Regions from separate parts of the Exiguobacterium sp. E17S genome, predicted to be linked through region 2. Evidence: riboswitches for the same ligand, from Rfam matches in the RefSeq annotation. Region 2 holds a riboswitch; the other holds the start of a gene.
The links. A riboswitch is a leader RNA that binds a small molecule or an ion and turns the genes downstream of it on or off. The one in region 2 is predicted to bind FMN.
Positions count from the first base shown of each region.

Region 1 (9,785 bases), on a different contig from region 2:
CAGACGATCGCGCCTGGTCCCCCGAGGACGACGGCGGTTGCGACACCGACGATATTCCCCGTACCGACGGTCGCAGCCAGTGCCGTCATCAACGCTTGAAAGTGACTGATGTCACCTTCTGACTTATCGTCCTGATGCTTTGAAAACGCAAGCTTCAGCGCATACGGCAGTTTGGTAATTTGAATGAATCCTAAGCGAATCGTCAAGTAAATCCCCGTACCGACCAACAGAATGAGTAACGGTGGTCCCCATACGATATCGGACACCGCACTAATCCACTCACTAAATGAATTTCCCATTCGTCTTACCTCCCTTTATGAGATATGTAGTTCCTTACCATTTTTTCAGAATTTACTGATAATTGTCAAACTATTTTTTCATAAAACTATTTTACGTTTTAATTTTTTTGATAATAAGTAAATTTTTTACTTGTGAAGGTATAATCAAGAAAATAAATAGTTCATCTTGCAAAAAAGGAGCGAATCATATGAAGATTAAAACGAAGCTTATCTTATTGTCCTCCATACTTTTGCTTAGCTTGATCGGTGTCGGTTTATACGGCGCATCTTCTCTCAATCGCGTTGACCAAGAGAGTCAAACGATCACCTCGTCTTGGATTCCTGGTCTGAACTTATCCCATGAAACGAACACGGCACTGTCTGATTTGCGACGTGTCGAATTATTACACATTCAAGAAAATGATCCAGAGATCAAAGCCGGTTATGATAAGCGTGTCAAAGACGGTTTAGCGACCGTTGACGCGAATCTCGCGAAATACGAGAAAACGATTTATTTAAAAAGCGATCGCGAACTGTTCAATGATCTCACTAAAAAATGGCAAACTTTCAATGAGACGACTGATCGTCTTCTCGCCCTCAGTACACCAGAAACCCAAAAAGAAGCAGTCACCTATTATGAAGGTGAGAGTCGTGATTCATACTTCGCTGTCTCTGATCAATTAACGAAAATCGTGAAATACAATAATCAACAAGCGAAAATAAATGGTGATGCCATCACAAGTTCTGCCAATACAGCTCATATCCTTCTCTTCACGATCATCGGTGTCGTCGGATTACTCGGTGTCATCTTCACCGTCTTGATTTTACGCTCGATCTTCGGTCCACTCCGTCAACTGCAGGCGAAAACGCATGAACTGGCAACACAAGGCGGCGACTTGACGGCTCAACTCGACGTCGTGCGTGATGATGAAATCGGACAAATCGCCCAGTCGATGAATCAATTCATCGCCCACTTACGGACGATCATCATTCAAGTCGATGATACAGCAACCCACGTCGTATCGACCTCACGTCACGTCTCCGGTCGAATCAGCGAACTCGATCAGGATATGGCGTCGACTTCCCATACGATCGAAAACTTATCAGCCGGTATGCAGGAGACAGCCGCCTCTGCCGAAGAGATGAACTCGTCTGCTGTCGATATGGAAGCAACGATTCATGATATCGTCTCTAGTGCAGAAGCGAACGGAAAACGGGCGCAAGAAGTCGGTGGGCGTGCTGAATCACTTCAAGTCGTTGCAACAGAAGCGAAACAGACCGCGAATCACATTCTCGCTGAAACAAAAAGTAAACTCGAGGATGCGATGGCACGTGCGAAGGCCGTTAAAGAAATTTCCGTCTTATCGGACGCGATTCTTTCGATTGCGGCGCAAACGAATCTCTTATCCCTTAATGCTTCGATTGAAGCAGCACGCGCTGGTGAAGTCGGTCGCGGATTCGCTGTCGTCGCCGATGAAATTCGCAAACTTGCCGAAAGTAGTCGGGATACCGTCGAACAAATCCAAGATGTCTCGATTTCTGTCATCGAGTCCGTTGAACACTTGAACGCTGCGTCCGGCGAGATGCTCTCTTTCATTGATACAAAGGTCGCCAAAGACTATGATTTGTTTGAGGATGCCTCCGTCCAGTATCGAAATGATGCACAATTATTCGGCGATGCAGCGGAACACTTCGCCGTTCAAGCCGGTCAACTCCAGGAACTGACAGCAAACATGCTCGGTGTCATCCACGATGTTGCCGTCACCGTCAATGATGGGGCACAAGGCACACAATCGATGTCAGAACAAATCAATCATTCCGTCCAAGCGTTCCGGGATGTCCATGACCAGACTTCCGTCAGTCAACAGCAGGCAGAGGCACTAAAAGAGGTCTTACGCCAGTTCCAAGTCTAAACGACAAGCCCCTCGTCTTCAGATTAGAAGAGAGGGGCTTGTTTTTTATTACTTATTGTCCTGCACCTGTGAGCGGTTGTGCGTCTTTTGCTTCCGCCGGTAATGTGATCTCGTCGATCTCATTGAATTTCGAGAACGTCGACTCATTCTTCATATTGAATTCGGTCTCTTTTTCAATCGCAAACACCATGTCCATGTCGAGAGACTTCGGATAGAACGTCTTCGCGTCATATGTCATTTTGTAGTTCATCTTTTTATAATCGATGCTATCCATCGCGTCTTTCATCTGTGCCATCTGTCCTGTCTGTTCGAGTGAATCCTTCATGAAGGCTTTCAGATCGTCACCACTCAGCTTAACGTCGATCTGATAGACGTCGCCCTCTTTTTTCGCTGTCCAATTATCTTTGTATTTCTTTAGGAGCTGTAGGTTTTGTTCCGTTGATGCCGATGATTCCATCGCTTCGACCATTTCGCCTAGCTCCGAAACATCTTGAACAATCCATTGTCCGTTTTGTGAGAGATACATTTTATCGTCAACGATGTAACTTTCGATCGTCACGTCTTTCCCGTCTTCAGGATTCTTCATCGTCATCGTCTGCTTCATCGCGAGCGGCTTTTGAATGATGTCAGCTGAAACTTTCTGATCCATCGCCATCTCACCTGCTTTAGAGCTGACCGTTCCTTCCATATGGAACGATTTGATGTCCTCTTGAGCGGCTGTCGCTTTCTTTAATAGCTCTGTGTTCGAGAGTTCCCCCGACTTCGTCGAACCCGATCCGCTACCACTACCTGAATCCGTCTGTCCATCTTGGCATCCGGCAAGTCCAATGGATGCTGCGACAATCCCGGCTGCTACCCACCTTGTTTTCTTCATATTCATTTCCTCCTTTATACGCGTTACCCTGATTTACGAAAAACATTGGAAAATGTTTCAAAGTTTCTTTAGTAGACCATTACCGTTATACTTCAAAACGAACCCTCAAATTTCAAATCTACTATTCTTTTTTTGAAATTTGGTTCAGTGTTCGTGAGATTCCCGCAAAAAAACAGGCTGATGGAAGCTTCCATCAGCCTGTTTCTGGTTCGTTAGATCGTCCGTAAAAGATTCGCCATCTCAATCGCAGAAACCGCAGCTTCATAGCCTTTGTTTCCAGCTTTCGTACCAGCACGTTCGACTGCTTGCTCGATTGAATCCGTCGTCAGGACACCAAAGATGATCGGTACACCTGTGTCGCGCGACGCACTCGCGACACCTTTCGCGACTTCGTTACAGACATAGTCATAGTGCGACGTCGCCCCGCGGATGACAGCACCCAGCGTGATGACTGCGTCATACTTGCCGCTTTTCGCTAATTTTTCCGCGACGAGTGGAATTTCGAATGCTCCCGGGACCCACGCCGTATCGACAGCATCCGCTGCGACACCGTGACGACGGAAAGCGTCGTTTGCTCCTCCGACGAGTTTTGAAGTGATCAATTCGTTAAAACGTGCAGCGACGATTGCGACGCGTAGTCCTTCTCCTGTTAAGAAACCTTCGTAGATCATAATGTGTGTCCTCCTTGGATATCGAGCCAGTGCCCGAGTTTCGTTTGTTTTGTTTTCAGATAACGCTGATTTTCAGGTTCAACCGGTACTTGATGGGGTACACGTTCGATGACTTCGATGCCTTCTTGTTCGAGCACCTGTTGTTTATCCGGGTTGTTCGTCATCAAGCGGATCTTCGTCACGCCGAGATCACGCAACATGTTCGCTGCGACCGTATAATCACGCATGTCAGTCGGATAACCGAGTGCATGGTTCGCTTCGACCGTATCGAGTCCTTGTTCCTGTAACTCGTACGCTTTTAACTTCGCCATCAGACCGATGCCGCGTCCTTCCTGACGTAAATACAAGACGGCTCCCCCTTCTTGTTCAATCCGCTCGAGTGCCGCATCGAGTTGCGGTCCACAATCGCAACGCTTCGAACCGAAGACGTCCCCTGTCAGGCATTCCGAGTGTAGACGGACGAGCATCCCGTCGTGCGCTTCACCGGATAAGACAGCGACATGTTCTTTATCGTCTGGCGTCGTATAGCCAATCATTCGAAAGGCTCCGAACGTCGTCGGAAGCAACACTTCCGCCTCCCGCTTCAACGGTCGCTCAAGATACGCGACGAGTGCTTCGATCGTAATCAGTTTTAAATCATGTTCTTCCTTATAGAGAAGTAGATCATCGACCCGTGCCATCGTGCCGTCTTCCTTAATGATTTCACAGATGACGGCGATCTCATCGCTACCGGCAAGACGGGCAAGATCGACACCCGCTTCCGTATGTCCACGTCGCTCCCGGACACCGCCCTCTTTGGCGATCAATGGGAAGATGTGACCCGGTCGTTTGAAACGTTCCGGTCCATCCGTCAGCATCCGCTGAATCGTTAGCGACCGTTCCTCAGCACTGATGCCGGTCTTTGCTTCTTCATGATCGATGCTGAGCGTAAATGCCGTTCCATGCGGATCTGTATTATTCGCTGTCATCGGAGCAAGTTCGAGTCGCTGTGCGATCCGCGGACTGACTGGTACACAGACGAGTCCTTTTCCGTATGTGATCATGAAGTTGATGTTTTCTGCTGTCGCGTGTTCTGCGAGCATGACGAGATCGCCTTCATTCTCACGATCCTCGTCATCACAGACGATGATCGGTCGTCCTTTTTTCAAATCTTCTATTGCGTCTTCAATCAAGTCGAATCCGTTCATTACATGTCGCCTCCTAAGAATGCTGCCCAGTCCGTCTGCTTCTCATGCTGCGTGAAATGATAGAGATGTTTCGCCATCATGTCACACTCGATATTGACGACTGCGCCGCTTGCCAATCGATCAAACGTCGTCACTTGACGTGAGTGCGGAATCAATGAAATCGAGATCGTTTCCGGCGTGACGCCTTGCAACGTCAGGCTCGTACCGTTGATTGCGATCGAGCCTTTCGGAATACAATACTTTTGCCACGATCCGACATCAAACGTATAGACCATCGCTTCTCCATCCGGTCGCCGACTGATCAGCCGAGCTGTTCCGTCGATATGTCCACTGACGAAATGGCCGCCGAAGCGACCGTCTGCCGGCATCGCCCGTTCGAGTTGCAATGGGCTTCCGACGCGGTACGTGCCGAGGGCTGTTGACCGAATCGTGTCATGGACGGCATCTGCCGTGAAACCGGTCGGACTCATCGACGTGACCGTCAAACAAATCCCATCGACGGCGATGCTATCTCCGATCTTCGTTCCTTCGAGTACCCGGTGCGCCTCAATTTCAAGCGCTAACCCGTTCGGTCGCGGGATCTTTCGTTTTAAGGTTCCGACTTCTTCAATCAATCCGGTGAACATGTTGTCTCCTCCTTTCGGATGTACGTCAGATGGAGATCCGGTCCAACCGTCTCAACCTGGTCGATTTGAAAACGATCTTCGATATCGTGTTGACTATTCCACGCATCGCCTTCAAAAATCGATGGGGCTTGGTAGACTTCGATTCGGTCAACGAGATCTGCCTCAAGGAAAGCGGCTTGAATCGTCGGTCCACCTTCGATCAAAACACTGCGAATGTCTTGTTCGTATAAGCGTTTTAAAATCGCTTCCGGCGTCTCATACTCACCGACGAGCACCGTCACCTGATCGTGACTGATCCGAGGAACACTCGTCAGCCAGTAGGTTGGATTTTTACCATCGCGGAAAACTTGCGCCGTCTCCGGGACCCGACCACGGCGATCGACGATTACCCGAATCGGTTCGATACCTGACGCCGCGCGTAAAGTCAGTGCCGGATCATCGACGAGGACCGTCTCACTGCCGACGAGGATCGCATCATGGCGTCCACGCAGGGCGCGACCATTCGCGCGTGCTTCTTCTGACGTGATCCAGCGCTGTTCACCTGTCGCCGCGATCCCGTTCATCGTCTGAGCGATCTTGACGGTCACGGTCGGGCGTTTTCGTTCGATCGTCTTCCAGAATTCCGTGTAGAGAGCTTCTGCCTCATGGCGTAACAGGCCGACCTCGACTTCGATTCCCGTGTCCTGTAGCCGTTTGATTCCGGAACCAGCGACGATCGCATGTTTGTCCTCCGTTGCGACGAAGACTCGTTTGATTCCTGCTTGTAGAATCGCTTCCGTGCATGGTGGCGTCTTGCCATGATGATTGCATGGCTCGAGCGTCACGTAAAGATCGGCACCGCGGGCGGCTTCTCCTGCCATCCGTAAGGCTTCGACTTCTGCGTGCGGACCACCGGCAAACCGGTGCGCACCGAAGCCGATGATGCGTCCTTGTTTGACGATGACACAGCCGACACTTGGATTCGGACTTGTTTGTCCGTGTAACATTTGTGCTAATTGCATGGCATAACTCATCATCTGTGACATCGCGTTCACTCCTTTCAAATGAAAAAAGACGCCCCTTGAAAAAGGGGCGTCTGTATAGAAGGGTTCACGAAATACACGGTTCGCTCCCAGCATTTTTTCATGCAGAAAGAGACCATCTCCTGAAAACATTTTTTCAGAAAACGGCTTGAATCGTGTCGTTTCGTTCTTCTCCCATCCGGACTTTACCGTCGGCCCTGGAATCTCACCAAGTCAGCCATGATGCGTACATCACAGGTCGCGGGCTCGTCGATCAATCGATCGCATCACCGCCGGTTGGGATTTTCACCCTACCCCGAAGAACTGGATTATTGAGTTATACAATTTTAGCCTAGCATATCTTTTTCAAGAAAACAAAGCGCAAATGCTTCTGTCTTGTCTCTTTTTTGATTTCGCTCCAGTTCTGTCACTCATCACCAATTCGTGATCGACTGCATCTCAAAAACGACCGGAGCACCTGATAGCAGTGCATCCAGTCGTCGTTTTCCGCTTATAAATATCCGTTCTTCCGGTCGTGGAATTCTTGAGCGATCGCCCCGCGCGTCCGTTCATCAGCGAGGACGCGAAGCGCTGTCCGAGCGAGGATTTTCGCCCCCGTGATCAATGCTTCATCTCCAGCTTCTGAACGAGCCGCTTCTTTGAATGCTTCCGTATGCGCGACGAGATCGTCCGGACCTATCTTGATATACGGATGGATCGTCGGAATGACTTGACTGATGTTACCGGCATCCGTCGAACCAAGACCCGGTCGTTCGTCTAAGTGGACCTTTTCACCAAGCGATTCTGCTTCTTCTTGGAACAGACGGTCGAACGTCCGGTTGAAGACGAGGTTATCGACTTCATTTTGGAAGGCGATGACGTCAAGTGTCGCCCCAGTCGCGAGTGCCGCGCCTTGGGCGACGGCTTTGACTTTTTCCGTGACGGCATTCAATCGTTCCCGTGTCGTCGCCCGGATGAAGAAACGTGCTTTTGCGTATTCCGGGATGATGTTCGGCGCATCACCTCCATGCGTGATGATTCCGTGAATCCGGACATCGTCCGGTAATTGCTGACGTAACGCATTGATTCCATTGAAGAGTTGAATGACAGCGTCAAGGGCGTTGATGCCTTCCTCTGGTGACGCCGCTGCGTGTGCCGGACGACCCGTAAAGGCAAAGTCGAGCGGATCGACCGCAAGGGAAGAACCCGTGATCCGTGTTTGTCCCGACGGATGGACCATCAAGGCCGCATCGATCCCTTCCAACAACTGATGTTTGACGAAACTGCCTTTCGCACTACCGTTCGGTCCACCTTCCTCGGCTGGTGTTCCAAGGACAACGACACTCCCGCCGACTTCATCGAGCACTTTACTGAGCGCGATCGCCGCTGCGACGCTCGTCGTGCCGATGATATTATGACCGCACGCGTGACCAATACCCGGCAACGCATCGTATTCAGCAAGAAAGGCAATCGTTGCGCCTGGTCGGTCGCTCGATTTCTTCGCGAAGAACGCGGTATCGTGCCCCGCGACGCCGAGTTCTACTGTAAAACCTTCCGCTGTTAGACGCTCCGCATGGAGCCGCGAAGCAAAGAATTCCTCGTTCCCGATTTCCGGCGTTGCATGAATCCGATGACTTGTCTCAAGATACGATTCCCGTTTTTGTTCGATGTCCTGTTCAATCGTCTCTACCCATGTCGTGCGTACTGGTGTCGTCATACTGTCCACTCTCCTTTTGAAATTATTCGCCGATATCGCTCAGTGGAACGAACGTCGGGATCGTACTGCCTTTATATTCTTTTTTGATGAAGGCCGCGACATCTTTTTGTTGATACAGCGATGCGATTTTTTTCAGTTCTTTTTTGTTCTTGTCTTCCGTCCGTGTCGCGATGATGTTGATGTATGGTTTTGCTGTCTCGTTCTCATGGACGATCGAGTCCTTGATCGGGTTGAAGCCAGCGTCAACGGCAATGCCATTGTTGATGATTGATGCCGCGACGTCCGGTAAGACGCGTGGCGTTTGCCCGGCGACGATCGGAACGATTTTTAGCTTTTTCGGATTCTCGACGATCTTATCGACCGAACCGTTGCCATCGAAGTCGTCCGGTAGCTTGATCAGACCTGCTTCTTGCAGTAACAAGAGGGCGCGTCCCATGTTCGTCGCTTCGTTCGGAACAGCGATTTTTCCGCCAGTTGGAATGTCTTTGACGTCCTTGTATTTATCCGAGTAAATCCCCATCGGTGCGATAACAGTCGTCGCAATCGGCGATAGCTTCAAATTATGTTCTTTCTTGAAAGCGTTGAAGTAGGAAATCGTCTGGAAGGCATTGGCGTCGATCTCGCCCTCAGCCAGTGCCATGTTCGGCTGGACATAATCGGAGAACTTGACGAGCTCGATTTTGATGCCCTCCTTTTCTGCTTTTTTCGCGACATAGTCCCAAACTTGTGTGTCTGAACCGCTGACACCGAGCTTGATCGTCTTTTCGTCTTCTCCTGATGCTGCGCACCCGGCAAATAAAATCGTCGTGAGTGTTGCTCCAATTGCTACTGTTTTTTTCATGGCTGAATCGCTCCCTTGATTAATGTCTTCTAATTTTTCGTGCGACGATGTTGCCTGTCGTCTGTAAGCCTTGGACTAAGATGACGAGAATCCCGACCGTGATGATCATGACTTTCGTGTCGAATCGTTGATAGCCATAGGTGATCGCTAAGTCACCGAGACCACCGCCTCCAATCGCACCTGCCATCGCTGACGCCCCGATCAAGCCGATCGTCGCGATCGTTAAGTTAAGGATGAGTGAACCGAGTGCTTCCGGTAGGAGGAAGCGGAAAATCGTTTGAAACGGTGTCGCGCCCATCGCTTCTGCTGCTTCAAGAACGCCTTTATCGACTTCGAGTAAAGAACTCTCGATCAGACGCGCCATGTATGGTGCAGCGTAAAAGACGAGCGGGACGATTGCGGCTTCTGTTCCGATCGATGTCTGAACGATCAAGCGCGTCAACGGGATGATCGCGACGAGTAAGATGATGAACGGAATCGAACGGAAAATATTGACGATACTGTTGAAGAACGTGAACAGCGGGACATTTTCAAGCAATGCTCCTTTTCGCGTGACGACAAGCAGGATACCGAGTGGTAAGCCGATCAAGGTCGAGAATAAGAGCGAAACGGATACCATCGTCATCGTCTGCAAAAATGCTGTCCAGATATCACTGTAATTAACTAGCATGAGCAAG
Region 1 covers NZ_JBYLRU010000006.1:72,076-81,860, reverse strand. The annotation lists gene AC3B4V_RS14780 (alanine/glycine:cation symporter family protein) at 1-299, opposite strand, end outside; gene AC3B4V_RS14775 (methyl-accepting chemotaxis protein) at 488-2,191, shown strand; gene AC3B4V_RS14770 (DUF6612 family protein) at 2,244-3,065, opposite strand; gene ribH (6,7-dimethyl-8-ribityllumazine synthase) at 3,278-3,736, opposite strand; gene ribA (GTP cyclohydrolase II) at 3,733-4,923, opposite strand; gene ribE (riboflavin synthase) at 4,923-5,549, opposite strand; gene ribD (bifunctional diaminohydroxyphosphoribosylaminopyrimidine deaminase/5-amino-6-(5-phosphoribosylamino)uracil reductase RibD) at 5,534-6,574, opposite strand; FMN riboswitch at 6,734-6,878, opposite strand; gene AC3B4V_RS14745 (M20 family metallopeptidase) at 7,062-8,267, opposite strand; gene AC3B4V_RS14740 (MetQ/NlpA family ABC transporter substrate-binding protein) at 8,290-9,108, opposite strand; gene AC3B4V_RS14735 (methionine ABC transporter permease) at 9,128-9,778, opposite strand; gene AC3B4V_RS14730 (methionine ABC transporter ATP-binding protein) at 9,768-9,785, opposite strand, start outside.
Region 1: linked by a shared signal. The riboswitch ahead of ribD (bifunctional diaminohydroxyphosphoribosylaminopyrimidine deaminase/5-amino-6-(5-phosphoribosylamino)uracil reductase RibD) and the one ahead of AC3B4V_RS07355 (ECF transporter S component) in region 2 are both predicted to bind FMN.

Region 2 (9,785 bases):
TATGACCAAGCGAAGCGACCGTTCCTTTGTTCTCGTACGTGAACGTCGATGTTTGACGACCAGCGATGAGTGCTGCGATGTTCTCAGCGACTTTGTGTGCTTGTTGTGTCGCGATTTGTGCAGTCGGTGGGTACGGACGGTTCGAACTTGGGTCCATGACTGCTGAACAGTCACCGATCATGAAGACATTGTCGTGTCCTGGAACACGGAGATCTTCTTCAACGACGACACGGTTACGCATCGCTTCGAAACCAGATGCTGCAACGACAGGGTTACCGCTGACGCCACCAGTCCAGATGATCGTGTTCGCTTCGATCGTCTCAGTCGTGTCGCCTTGAAGCGGACCGAATGTGACGCTTCCTGGTCCACATTCCTTGATGCCGTTACCGAGTTTGAACTCGATGCCTTGGCGCTCAAGCCATTTGTGTGCATAGTTGACGAGATCTGCATCGAATCCTGGAAGGACTGTCGGTGCTGCCTCGATGTTGACGACACGAACGAGTTCGCGTGGAATGTCATATTGTTTGCACAGTTCTGGAATACGGTTGACGAGCTCACCCATGAACTCGATTCCTGTGAATCCAGCACCACCAACAACGATCGTCAAGAGTGAACGATCTTGTGATCCTGTTGTTTTGTACTGTGCGAATGAGTAATCGATATGTTCCTTGATTTTACGGACGCTGTTCAACGAGCTGATCGTCAGCGCGTGTTCCTTCAATCCTTTGATACCGAATGTTTCAGGAACGCCACCGAGAGCAACGACGACGTAATCGTAAGGAACTGTTCCGCCATCTTGTAAGAGAACCGTTTTAGCAGCCGTGTCGACTTTCTCAACGATACCTTTGACAAGTTTGACGCGTGACGGGTTGATGACATCATTGATGTAGATGCGCGCTTGCTCCGCAGACATCGTACCTGCAGCTGGTTCATGCAACCAAGTTGTTTGGTAATGATAGTCGTGTTTGTTAATCAACGTGATGTTCGCTTGATCGACGCCGAGTTTCTTTTGAAGGTTGACTGCTGTGATCAATCCACCGTAGCCCGCTCCAAGAATAACAATGTTAGGTGTGTTCATGTTCTGATACTCCTTACGAATCGTAGTTTTGTTGTGATTTTCTTCACATTCAATTACAGACGAATGCTCAAAAATTTTGTTCAAATAATGTTCACATGTCTATAAGCCTATTGAAACACTTTTCAGGAATGATTGCAAAAGAAAAATGTAATTTCCCTTAAAAAAATGTGAGATGTTCCGTACTTGCACCTTCACCCCCTACTTCCTATATAATGGACCTATCCAACGCTAGGAGGGAATCAGATGCACCAACCATATGATGTCACGATCATCGGCGGCGGTCCAGTCGGACTGTTCACCGCGTTTTATTCAGGAATGCGCCAGATGAAGACGAAGGTCATCGAGAGTCTACCTCAATTAGGTGGTCAACTCGCTACGCTTTATCCTGAAAAATATATATACGATATTGCCGGTTTTCCGAAAGTAAAAGCACAGGAACTGGTCGATCGGTTGCTTGAACAAGCAAATGAATTCGATCCGACATACGTGCTCGGTGAGACCGTCATCGCTTACGAACGGATGGATGACGGAATCATCCGCCTCGTCACGAATAAAGGCGAGCATTATACGAAGACCGTCATCTTGACGGCAGGAAACGGCTCGTTCGCCGCGCGTCCACTCGGAGTGGCAGATGCAGAACGCTTCGAAGAAACGAACTTACACTATTTCGTCAACGACATGGAACGCTTCAAGGATCGCCAAGTCGTCTTACTTGGTGGCGGTGACTCTGCAGTTGACTGGTCATTGATGCTTGAGCCGATCGCAAAATCCGTCACGCTCGTCCACCGTCGTGATAAGTTCCGTGCCCATGAACATTCGGTCGAACTGTTACACGATTCGTCCGTCAACGTCATGACGCCGTATACACTTGAATCGGTCACAGGTGAGACTCACATCGAGACGCTGACGTTCAAACATGCTGAAAGTGGTGAAGTCGTCGTCGTCGCTGCGGACGATGTCGTCTGTAACTTCGGCTTCGTCTCGTCACTCGGACCGCTCAAAGAATGGGAAGTCGAATTCGAACGCAATTCGATTCGTGTCAATTCGAAGATGGAGACTGCGATTCCAGGCGTCTTCGCTTGTGGTGATATCGCGACTTACGAAGGACGCGTCAAACTGATCGCAACGGGCTTTGGTGAAGCACCGATCGCCGTTAACCAAGCGAAGCTTCTTGTTGATCCATCTGCTCGTCACCCGCAACACTCGACGAGTCTGTTCGAAAAAGTAACGAATCATTCTTGAGATACCTGAATGGCTGAAAACAAATAAGAGGTCGAATTCCGGATGAGATATCGGAGTCCGACCTCTTATTTAGATGGAATCACATCTAGGACGTGAACAAACATCTTCGACTCCTACAGGAAAAGGAAGCACGATGTATGCTTCCGTCAGGGATAGGTAAGACCCGACAGATCACATGGAATGGGAACTGGCGCGGCTTACCTCCCGCCTGAGGAAAGCGAAGATGTTGAAAACGTCCGATTTCATATAGATGATCTTTTAACAGGTATCCGGTAAACCCGTTGCACGAGTTCCACCCCACCTCGCTCAATCATCGATTCTTCGAAGACCTGACCACCGAATCGCTCGTAAAACTGGCACGCTGGATTATCTCGCAAGACAGAAACCTGCATCGTCTCATATTCCGCTAAGTCCTCAGCGATGCGTTGAAACAAAGCTTTTCCGAGTCCTTGTCCTTGCGACGCTTGCAAGACATAAATCGCATACAACTCCCCTTCACGCGCATCACTTCGATTCGCTCCACCTTGCGCAAAGCCAACGACTTCTTCTCCTGACACGGCAACATACACGCGCTGATCAACTAATGTCTGTTCCCATTGTTTCGTCCGTTTCGCATGCGACAGCTGTGCTAAATACGGATCTGGAATGATACCTTGATACGTCTCCCGCCAGGCATCAATATGAACGCGGGCGATGGCTGACGCATCTTCAAGACGTGCTTCACGAATCCTCATAACGGGATGATGAAGCGACGTGTCTCGCGTCCATTACGAACAGTCGGCTCGATTTCTTGTCCACCGTTCGCCAAGATGACACGGCGAGATGCTAGATTATCAACGCCACACGTCAACAGCACTTGATCGAGTCCACGTTGCCGTGCTTCTTCTAGCGCTAAACGGAGCCCGGTCGTCGCATATCCTTTCTGACGCTCGGATGGTCGGATGCCGTATCCGATGTGTCCGCCGTACAACTTCAAGTTCTCCGTCAAGTCATGCCGGAAGTTCAGCGCACCGACGATTCGTTGCCCGTCGACCATCCAGTACGTCGAATGGGTGACAAGACCCGGTCTGACTGTTGTCTCCATTTCCTTAAGTTCCGCAAAATAAGCGCCGAGCGGTTCATATGTGTCTCCGACTGCTTCCGGCACGATCGTTTCGCCCGACTCTCGCCAGTCTTCTAAAAAGGCGCGATACTCTGTCTCCCACGCAAGAGTTGGTTTTATCAACTGCATCATTGGTGATTGCGCACCTCCTCTTCAATCAAACGATCGAGCCAGTCATCGACATGTTGGAATAGATAGCCGGCTTGTTTCGCAGCTGTCGTATCCATATAGAAATCGCGTTCTGGCGCAAGCGGCGATTCATCTTCTCCTTTTGCAACGAGTTGACTCGTCGTTCCCGCAACGCGGTCGATCTTATCCACTAGGTCTTGAATTGATAAGACACCGTCACTTGCAGCGTTGATTGGTCCGGTCAGTTCCGAACGACCACACCACTCAAGAAAGGCAGCGGCTTCATAACTTGAGATATACCCCATCTTCGCGTATGTGTTTTCGGCAACGATCGGACGACCGTCAAGCGCCCGCTTGATATGAAAGACGAGTCGCTCCGTATAGTCATCTGGTCCGAGGACGACCGGAAAACGGACCGCAACGACTGGGAACGTCGCCCGTTGGAAGAAATAACTCTCCGCTTGGCGCTTCCCTTCGCCATATCCATGTTCCTTCTCAAGCTCATATTTCCCGGGAAACGGATTGTAGGCACGCTCCGTGATATTCGCACCACCGTCTTCATAGACAGACATCGTCGACGTCAACACGTAGCGCCCGACTTTCCCTTCAAACGCGTCGATCGCAAGCTTGGCTTGATACGGCGTGAAGCAAATGTTGTCATAGATGACATCCCAGTGCTGTTGGCTTAAGTCCTTCATCGTACTACTTGACGTCCGGTCTCCTTTGAAAAATGTCAAGCCCTTCGCGACTGGTGGCGTATGCTCGCCGCGTGTGACGATTGTCACGTCATCCCCCGAATCGGCTAAGCGAATTGCAAGCCGGCGTCCGAAATAGCGCGTTCCCCCGAAGATCAATACTTTTCTCATCCTGAAGCCCTCCCTGTTCGTAGTAGCATTCACTCTCTTAATATTTCGAGTCAACGGAACAGGTCTCCTGTATGCGGACAATAAAAAAATCGTGGACGATGTCCACGATTGGATTCATTAACAGCCACCCGGTGTCCCAGCATTCGTTGCCGTCCGGAACGAAGTCCCGCAACCGCATGTTGCGATGGCATTCGGATTCGTGATCGTGAATCCGCCGCCGAGCATCGACTGCTTATAATCGATTTCCAGTCCTTTGACGACCGGATAATCTTTTTCGTCCACGATGACGGTCACGCCGTGCTGTTCGAAAACGAGATCCGTTTCTTTCTGTTGGTCGAATCCCATTCCGTACGACAGACCACTACATCCACCACCTTGGACGAGCATCCGAAGATTCCGTTCATCTGCTGGTGCCTGCGCCATCATGTCCTGGACTTGTAGCGCTGCTGCCTCCGTTAAATGGATCATGTCATCACCTTCCTTTTCTTTAGTATACGCAACTTCTGAGCGAATCGAAACCTAGTTGCTTGAAACTATCTTGAATTCGTTGTATAAATGGTATGTACAACAAAATAATCGTTCCATCTTCAGGGCAGGGTGAAATTCCCGACCGGCGGTAAACAACTCTTCTTGAGTTGAAGCCCGCGAGCGAATAGGGCGCTATTTGCTGATTCTGTGTAATTCAGGAGCCGACAGTACAGTCTGGATGGGAGAAGATGGCGGCATGAGTTTGAATTTGATCGATTTTTGCAACAATCGATTAGGTTTATTTAATGCGGACTTCTCCCCTGTTGATCTCATCAATAGGGGTTTCTTTATGGACGCAGTCATGCCAATACTTCATCGAGAGGAACGAGCAAAAGGAGACAATACTCGTATGAAACGCACACAAAAAATGGTCACTCTGTCAATGTTAGGATCAATCTCGTTTGTTCTTATGCTTATCAATTTTCCACTGCCGTTCTTACCGAACTATCTGAAGATTGACTTCAGTGATGTTCCTGCTCTCGTCGCAGCGATCATGTTCTCACCGGTCGCAGGTGTCATCGTCGAAGCATTGAAGAACGTGCTATACTACATCTTCCGCGGAAGTGGTGTTCCGGTCGGAGAATTCGCGAACTTCGCTGCTGGTGTCGCATTCGTGCTTCCTGTCAGCTGGTTCTACCACAAAAAGAAATCAACACAAGGTCTCGCAACTGGTCTCGTCGCTGGTACGATCACGATGGCACTCGGTCTTGCGATTCTCAACTATATCTTGATCCTTCCAGCGTATGCATGGTTCCTTGGTATGGACTACATGGCGGATCCAGCTGTCAAATGGACAGCGATCACAGCTGGTATCTTACCGTTTAACGTCATCAAGGCGTTGTTCATCTCGGCACTCTTCATTCCGTTGTTCTTGAAACTACGACCATGGATGATGCGCCGTCAACAATCTGCCTGATCCGAAAAGCTGCGCCCGCTGACGGACACGAATCCCCTCGTTCAGACGAACGAGGGGTTTTTTTTGGCTGTTCGTGCTCACAGCTCATTCTCTTCGATTTTTAGGTAAATCTTTTCAAGCAACTCTTCCGGCGTCTCGCCTACGACCGTCTCACCATCAACGAGACAAAAATGATCAAGCGAACAAATGCCGCAATAGCCGAGACAACCGTATTCGACGACGTCGACGTTAGGGTCACGTTCGAGTTGCTCCATGACGACCTGTGTACCAGCCGCTAAGTTACTGATACAAAATTCAATAATCGGATTCACTTTTTTTCCTCCTTCAAGCAGGAAACGACCTGCCTCATGTCGTATTATACAAGGTCAGACTGATTTAGGGGAACTAAGGGGGATTTTACGTTATGAAGCAATTGGTCGTACTCGGCGGAGGATATGGTGGAATGCGGATTTGTGAGCGATTCAAGGACGAGGAAGTTGCCGTCACGCTCGTCGACCGTCTACCGTACCACGCACTCAAAACGGAATATTACGCACTCGCAGCAGGTACATTATCAGATCGAGATGTCCGGATTGAATTTCCGGAGGGGAAACATCTTACTTATAAATATGGACATGTCATTAAAATCTCACCAGAGACGAATACGGTCCACCTGCAGGACGGATCAGAATTATTCTATGATGACTTGATCATCGCCCTCGGTTGCGAGGATAAATACCACAACATTCCGGGTGCTCAAGAGTTTACATATAGCATCCAGACACTTGAAGAATCGCGCAAGACACAGCAAGCGATCTGTGGTTTGTCACCGGGGTCCGTCGTCTCGATCGTCGGTGCTGGTCTATCTGGTGTCGAACTTGCCAGTGAACTGCATGAGAGCCGGAAAGATTTAACGATTCGTCTGTTCGACCGCGGTCCATCCGTCTTGTCATTCTTATCCGATAAAGTCTCGTCTTACGTCCAGGAATGGTTCGAGGAGCATGACGTTGAGGTCATCAACAATTCGAACGTCACGCTCGTCACGGCGGACGACGTGCGAAACGGCGACGATACGTACCCGTCGGACTTGACGATTTGGACGGCAGGTACGCAGCCGGTCAAGGTCGTTCGTGATCTCGGCTTTGCTGCAGACAGTGGCGGTCGGATCAAATTGACGGAACATCACCATGTACCAGAATACGATAACGTCTTCGTCATCGGCGATTGTGCCAGCTTGCCGTATGCACCAAGCGGTCAACTCGCAGAACATCAGGCAGAACAAGTCGTCGATGTCTTGCAAGCGAAATGGCAAGGGAAAAAATTGCCGAAACTGCCAGAAATCAAATTGCGCGGGATGCTCGGATCGCTCGGGAAATCAGATGGTTTTGGGATCGTCATGGGCAAGCAAGCGCTGACGGGGAAAGTCCCACGTCTCTTAAAGTCCGGTGTCTTATGGAAACACAAAAAGATTAAATGAACAAAAGAGGTGTCCCGATCTTTGGGATACCTCTTTGTCGTTCACCCCGTCTGACTTAACTTTGCATCAATCGCTGCCGTGATCGTCTTCAGCTTGACGTACCCCTCGTCAATCATCTCATCATCAAGCACGATCAGTGGATAAAAATAGACATCCTCTTTCAAGGCTTCCGTCCATTGATCCGCTGTTGCTGTCTCGAAATCGACATAGCGTAGCGTCATCGCTTGCTCATATTTCTGTCCGAGGACAGCTTGTAGCCAACTGAACGTCTCTTCCGAGCTGGGTGCCCCGACACAACTCGGACAAGTGACCGCTGTTCCATAAACCGTGATTTCCATCTTGAAGTCCCCCTTTTCAATTCTCTCCTCTTTAGTATACAAGTTTTCCAGATTGAGAACATTTTTCAACCCTGTTACAATGAAACTATACGAAAGGATGTGTTTACGCATGGAAATGTTTGATCAAGTGAATGAAGTTCTTGAAAAATTGCGTCCGTTCCTTCTTCGTGATGGAGGAGACGTTGAACTCGTAGATGTAGAAGACGGAATCGTAAAACTCCGTTTGATGGGAGCTTGTGGTAGCTGCCCAAGTTCAACGATCACATTGAAGGCCGGTATCGAACGTGCCCTTCTTGAAGAAGTCGCTGGCGTCGTTGAAGTCGAACAAGTCTTCTAATACATGAAATCCCGAACGAATTCTCGTTCGGGATTTTTTGATTCATAGAATCCATTCGGCTAACGTATCGACCATGTATGTCGGTTGACGATCCTGACCTTGAATGAAGACGGGTGTGTGGACGCCAGAATTGACGTGCATCGTCCGGATGCCTCCATTGATTCCGAATAGGATATCCGTATGGTAGTTATCCCCGACCATGATGACGTCTTCTTTTGACAGACCAATCATCTCCGTTGCGATATCGACCATGACCGGTTCCGGTTTGCCGATGAAGAACGGTTCCTTCTCCGTCGTCACGCGCAGGACGGACGTCAAGGCACCGTTTCCTGGTAAGAATCCACGTTCTGTCGGAATGGCGATGTCTCCGTTCGTCGAGATGAAACGAGCACCGGCACGAATCGCGAGGGCACCGACAGCGAGTTTTTCATACGTGATCTGACGGTCGAGACCGATGACGACGTAATCTGCCGCTTCCGTTGCGACGACGTCTAACCCTTCCCGTTCAAGCGCATCAATCAGTCCTGTCTCACCAATCGCATAGACGCGCGCTTTCGGTGATAGATCAGCGATATAACGACCAGTCGCCATCGCACTCGTCAAGACGTGTTTCGCATCGGAATGAACACCCATCCCGCGTAATTTCTCCGCCACGGCTTCTGCCGTCATCGACGCATTATTCGTCACGAACAAATACGGAATGCCTTCTGCTTGCAGACGATTGACGAAATCGACCGCTTCTTTTACCGGTTCCGTTCCGTTATACATCGTTCCATCTAAATCAAATAAATAGCCTTTTGCCTTCATCCTGACTCACTCCTCGTTTGGTAAAAATGCAGACACCGGTCCGAGTTCTGTCTCGATATACCGGCGAATCGCTTCCGGGAAACGACGTAGTTCTGCTTCCTCTGTCTCAAGTACCGCCCGAATCTCCGCCATACTCGACTGTGTGAATGACCGGACGATCAACGTACGTAACGCAACGAGCTTCTTCAGACTCGTCGCGAGCGGTCCATCGATGACCTTCTCATCTTCTAAAATGAGAATGATATCTTCATAACTTCCCGGATCCCGCATGATGAATCCATCAATCATACTGTTTCCGATGTCGATGACACTCTCGATGACTAAAAAACCGATCCGTTCCATAGCCAGTGCCGTCGTCACCGGATCCCCCGTAACTTCCTTACTTTGTCGAAGTGCCGTCTCATAACAGACGACCGTCTCTTCGATTTTTTGACGATTGACGAAATACATCTTCATTCCCCCTCACATCCTCCATTTTATCGTTATCCGGCAATCCTGAAAAGCAGAAAGGTCATTTGCATCACATTCCCCAATGTGTTATCCTCAATTTAGATTTTCGCTGAAAATAGTATGTCACATTGGTGACGTGGAGGTTATATACATGGAACGGGAACTCGCACTGGAAATCGTACGCGCTACGGAAGCAGCAGCACTAGCTTCTGCTCAATGGATTGGTCGCGGTAAGAAAAATGAAGCGGATGATGCAGCAACGACTGCGATGCGCGAAGTCTTGAACACGGTCAACATGAACGGAACGGTCGTCATCGGTGAAGGCGAACTCGACGAAGCACCGATGCTCTTCATCGGCGAACGTGTCGGAACAGCAAACGGTCCAATCGTTGACATCGCCGTCGACCCTCTCGAAGGTACGAATATCGTCGCCAAAGGTCTCGGTAATGCGATGGTCGTCATCGCCGTCGCCGATCAAGGTGCCCTGCTCCACGCACCGGATATGTATATGGATAAATTAACAGTTGGACCGAACT
Region 2 covers NZ_JBYLRU010000001.1:1,421,665-1,431,449, forward strand. The annotation lists gene AC3B4V_RS07325 (NAD(P)/FAD-dependent oxidoreductase) at 1-1,078, opposite strand, end outside; gene AC3B4V_RS07330 (NAD(P)/FAD-dependent oxidoreductase) at 1,322-2,320, shown strand; gene AC3B4V_RS07335 (GNAT family N-acetyltransferase) at 2,563-3,054, opposite strand; gene AC3B4V_RS07340 (GNAT family N-acetyltransferase) at 3,051-3,554, opposite strand; gene AC3B4V_RS07345 (NAD-dependent epimerase/dehydratase family protein) at 3,551-4,417, opposite strand; gene AC3B4V_RS07350 (HesB/IscA family protein) at 4,535-4,885, opposite strand; FMN riboswitch at 4,997-5,139, shown strand; gene AC3B4V_RS07355 (ECF transporter S component) at 5,295-5,861, shown strand; gene AC3B4V_RS07360 (YuzB family protein) at 5,939-6,172, opposite strand; gene AC3B4V_RS07365 (NAD(P)/FAD-dependent oxidoreductase) at 6,265-7,317, shown strand; gene AC3B4V_RS07370 (DUF1462 family protein) at 7,359-7,655, opposite strand; gene AC3B4V_RS07375 (NifU family protein) at 7,765-7,992, shown strand; gene AC3B4V_RS07380 (TIGR01457 family HAD-type hydrolase) at 8,035-8,799, opposite strand; gene AC3B4V_RS07385 (DUF86 domain-containing protein) at 8,806-9,249, opposite strand; gene glpX (class II fructose-bisphosphatase) at 9,401-9,785, shown strand, end outside.